DNA from 2 places in the Heyndrickxia sp. NPDC080065 genome. Region 1 is predicted to be linked to the other one. Evidence: riboswitches for the same ligand, from Rfam matches in the RefSeq annotation. Region 1 holds a riboswitch; the other holds the start of a gene.

Region 1 (2,207 bases):
TTTCAGTACAACTTCAATGAGGTCAACAGCTTGGTCAATTTCTGGATAATAATAACGGAATCTCATATTCCGTAATTTCCATTCGCCGAAAAACCGTTTTTAATACCGAGTCTTGTTTTGGGGTGCAGTTTCGGGCAGCTACCAAATGCAAAGTTCTTGTAAGCTTCGGAATGTTGGAGAGTTCGGATTGTAAATATTCCACACGTAGCTTCCATTACTATACGACATAAGCCAAGTTTCTACTTTCTCATAAGAGATTAGTTGTGCAGTTTGCAGATCAACCTCTGCTTCTGAACATAGCTCACGCTCCGTTTCTTTTCGAGCCATTGGTATCGTCTCCCTACAAGTGATATTAAGGAGTGGCCTCGTCTAAATTAGTCAATAACAACCTTTTTCGAATAATTAAATGTCGTTTTTTAATCTCCCTCCTTCGGCACTAGGATATTACTCCTACTCCCCACACTCCTTCATTGTACCTATAATCTTTGAAACAGGGAGGATGATCTTTTTCTCACACCCCTTGCTTATTCTGTGTCGAAGTAGCTCGAATCTAATTTTAAATGCCGTAAATCTCCTTTGCTTTGCCTTTTGAGCAGCTTCTCGAATTGTGTGTGCCTCTAATTTACGGATAATATTCCGTACAAGAGATTTCATCGTATTCGATGAAACACCAAGCAATTCTCTGATGGCAGGTTGACTATACCCCCAACCTATAAAGGTAAGAATGTCCTTTTCAGTCGGGGTCAGCATACAAAGCCACTCTTTGTGTTTTATATGTCTAATCTCATTACGAAGGATTGTTGCAGCATCCGAATGAAGGGAAGAATCCCCATGAAATGCTTCTCTGAGGGCACTTATTATGTCTAAATAGTTACTCTTTCTGATGAAATTTATCGTTCCTGCTGAAACTACATCAATGATAATCTCCCGATCATCTAGTGATGACAGGACAATAATCGGTAACTCTTTTTTATGGAGTATTTCTGTTATGGTGTCTAATCCTTCGTGCTGAGTTGAGTTTAAAATGACACCCAAAACCATTACGTCTATCTGTAATTGCATACTCGCTTGAATCGCTGTTTCTTTTGTTGAAACAATTCCCGATACTATCATATACGGTTCAGAATTGATTAACGAGCGAGACGTTGTTGCCAATCGTGGTCACTGCCAGCCAGTAATACTTTTGTGCTCCGTCTCTATCTGAGAATCAATTCTTTAATCTCTTCTGAATAATTCTCCAATCTATCCATAAATAATAACCTCTTTTCCACTTTAAAAACAGAAACAGACACAGCCCCCTCCGAGCTGCATCTGTTTCTCAACATCGTGTATTTCGAGAGGGGAACCCGGCGATCATTGCATTAAGCAGAAGACCCGTGGTTTTGCGTCCCAGTCTTTCGATCTGGTTTACCATTATCCTTCAAGGTAGATATAACATAGAGCAAGTTCGCTAACATATTAAATGTGCCGAAAGCTGCACCTATGCCAATCAGATGACTAAAATAGAGCAATCTCAAATATCATCATCAACAAAGAAAACGTCAGGAAATAAAGAGAAAGTCGAAAGTTGTTTGAAGCCCATCTCGCTTCATTTTTTGTAATCAACCCATGTAGACATGCGATCAACCAAATTATTAACAGCGCACCAGAAACGATCAAATATCCTACACCAACGTAGTTATAATCAAATAACAAATAATTAACGAAAAATAAGCTCACAACATACGGTAGCATCTGTATTTTTGTGCGATATACACCTTTTATAACGGGAAGTAGTGGATACCCTGCTGCTCGGTATTCTTCTTTTTTTAAAATCCCAAGTGACCAAAAATGCGGTGGCTGCCATAAAAAAAGAAACAAGAATAAAAGCCATGCGCCGAGTTCCAGCTCATTTGAAAAACCGCAGTATCCGATCATTGGCGGCATAGATCCGGAAATACCTCCGATTGAAGTACTCCAGGTTGATGTCGGTTTAAGCCAAGCCGTATAGATCACTACGTAAACAAAAAGTCCAATGAAGCCTAAGGCTGCGCTTAATGGATTAACGAAAATATACAAAGTAGCCAATCCAACGAACCCCGTTATAATCCCAGCTATCAATACATTCCGAGGTTTCAATCGCCTGCTCGGTAACGGGCGAACACGAGTCCGTTCCATTTTTAAATCTCGTACACGATCCAAGAAGTTATTTAACATCGAAGCAGCCG
Region 2 (2,207 bases), on a different contig from region 1:
TAGTAGCTTCTCCATGTGCACTTGTTGCATCTATTATGCCAGCAACTTTATCAGCTATTTCAAATGGTGCTAGAAAAGGGATTTTATTCAAAGGCGGAGTTCATTTAGAGAGCTTGAGTCATGTTAAAGCCATTGCTTTCGATAAAACAGGTACATTAACAAAAGGAAAACCTGAAGTAACAGATATTGTGGTCCGTCCTGATTTAAATGAACATGATCTATTACGTCTTGTTGCATCTATTGAAAATCATTCGAATCATCCGTTAGCCAATGCGATCGTCCAATATTGGAGGGCTAAAAATCAAGAGGTGCTCATGCAGCCTGATCAAATAGAAGATGTACCAGGATGGGGATTAAAGGCTCGGTTAAATGATCAAGAATGGTTGATTGGTAAAAAAGATTTTGTTGGAATCAATGAAGCACTAGTATTTGAAGACAGTGTTTCGACAAAGCTAGAAAATGAAGGAAAGACAGTCGTTTATGTAAAGGATTCATCTGGTATAGCAGCAGTTATCGGCCTTCAAGATGTTGTGCGTAAAGAAACTAAAAACGCATTATTAGCATTAAAAAATGAAGGGATATGTACTATTATGCTTACAGGGGATAGTGAAAATACAGCAAAAAACATTGCTGCACAATCCAACATTGATGAATACATTGCAGAATGTTTACCTGAAACAAAAGTATCATCATTGAAAAAGGTTAAAGAACGATACGGAAATGTAGCTATGGTTGGAGATGGTGTAAATGATGCACCTGCCCTTGCGACAGCAAATGTCGGCATTGCGATGGGAGAAGGCAGTGATGTCGCAATGGAAACCGCCGATGTTGTTCTAATGAAAAATGATCTTTCACGAATTGCGGAAGCCATCCGTCTTTCTCGGAAGATGAATCGAATAATTAAACAAAATATCATCTTTTCCTTAACAGTCATCATGATCTTAATTGCATCTAACTTCCTTGAATTTCTCAATCTTCCACTAGGAGTTGTTGGTCATGAGGGAAGTACGATTTTGGTCATATTAAATAGTTTAAGATGTCTTGGTGGGGGAAAACGATAAAGTAGTGTCAGAGTAGACGATCTTTAGGTGAATCGCTTCAATTAAAACAGGAACCGTATTTGGCGGTTCCTGTTTTTCAATTCGGTATTATACATTTCATATTTATTAAATTTATGCGAAATTTTGTCGAAGATTGTTGAAATACATGAATATTGGATATAAAATGAAAGTTAGCAAAAAATAATACATAAATTCTACGATAATAGCAAACTCTACGAAAGTTGAGGACGCAAAGCTACGGGTCTAAGGTTCTTATGAATGACGATCGCCGAGCCGCCGAATAGTCATTGTTATAATATTTAAATTGACTATTTCTTTTTTAGAGATAGTTTTTTTACTTTTAAAAAGGGTTATACTAGTCGGCAAGTACTTTCTGTATATCACACATCAACCTATTTTAAGGATAGGAGGCTTACTATGGAAAAGAAAAGGATTGAATTTAATCCAAAAGAGGATTACTCGAATGTTCGTATAAGTTTAAATCAAATAAAAGGTCTGTTAAATACATATATTCGGCCAGTAAAAGGGTTGAAAATTAAAACAAATGATGGTGATAGATTCGAAGTGAATAATGAAACACTGATCAATCATTTGCTGGTAAATTTAAATCGAAATCAATTACTTGAGCTACTTCATATGCTTCAAATTATTAGTAATAGAAAGTCGAATATCCAACATTACTTAGAATATATTTTACAAGGAATTTCTATTGGGGATACTAGAAAATTTTAGGTAGAGGATTGGCCTTAAACTCATTAGAGATGATTTTCGCAAAGAACCCGATAATTAATATATAGTTATTATTGAATGATTAAGAAATGTATTAGATATATAATTAAAAAAATCCCTGCTATTAGCAGGGATTTACATATTTTTATATCCATCTACAACAAGATCTAACTTTCCGGTCTCAGGATCTATCACTAAACCGTGAACAGGAATATCTTTTGCCATTAATGGATGGTGTTTAATCATATCTACACTATGTTGAACACTATCTTCCACACGATCAAATCCCTCAAACCATTGATTTAAATCAATTCCAGAATATTTAATTGTCTCCAGTGTTTTTTCGTCAATTCCTCTTTGTTTAATCTTTTCTAAGACAGACTCGCTATTAATTGAACTCATTCCACAATCATGATG

The links. Region 1 has a riboswitch for cyclic di-GMP ahead of ACQKP0_RS22185 (response regulator). Riboswitches for the same ligand answer to the same signal wherever they lie in the genome.
Region 2: it holds a riboswitch for cyclic di-GMP, as region 1 does, so the genes downstream of both, ACQKP0_RS00865 (hypothetical protein) here and ACQKP0_RS22185 (response regulator) in region 1, are expected to answer to the same signal.

Annotation. Positions count from the first base shown of each region.
Region 1 covers NZ_JBNNWS010000023.1:50,305-52,511, reverse strand. The annotation lists gene ACQKP0_RS22190 (hypothetical protein) at 139-327, opposite strand; gene ACQKP0_RS22185 (response regulator) at 451-1,155, opposite strand; cyclic di-GMP riboswitch class I at 1,338-1,422, opposite strand; gene cyoE (heme o synthase) at 1,498-2,207, opposite strand, start outside.
Region 2 covers NZ_JBNNWS010000001.1:177,964-180,170, reverse strand. The annotation lists gene ACQKP0_RS00870 (heavy metal translocating P-type ATPase) at 1-1,061, shown strand, start outside; cyclic di-GMP riboswitch class I at 1,256-1,342, shown strand; gene ACQKP0_RS00865 (hypothetical protein) at 1,479-1,793, shown strand; gene ACQKP0_RS00860 (beta-class carbonic anhydrase) at 1,926-2,207, opposite strand, start outside.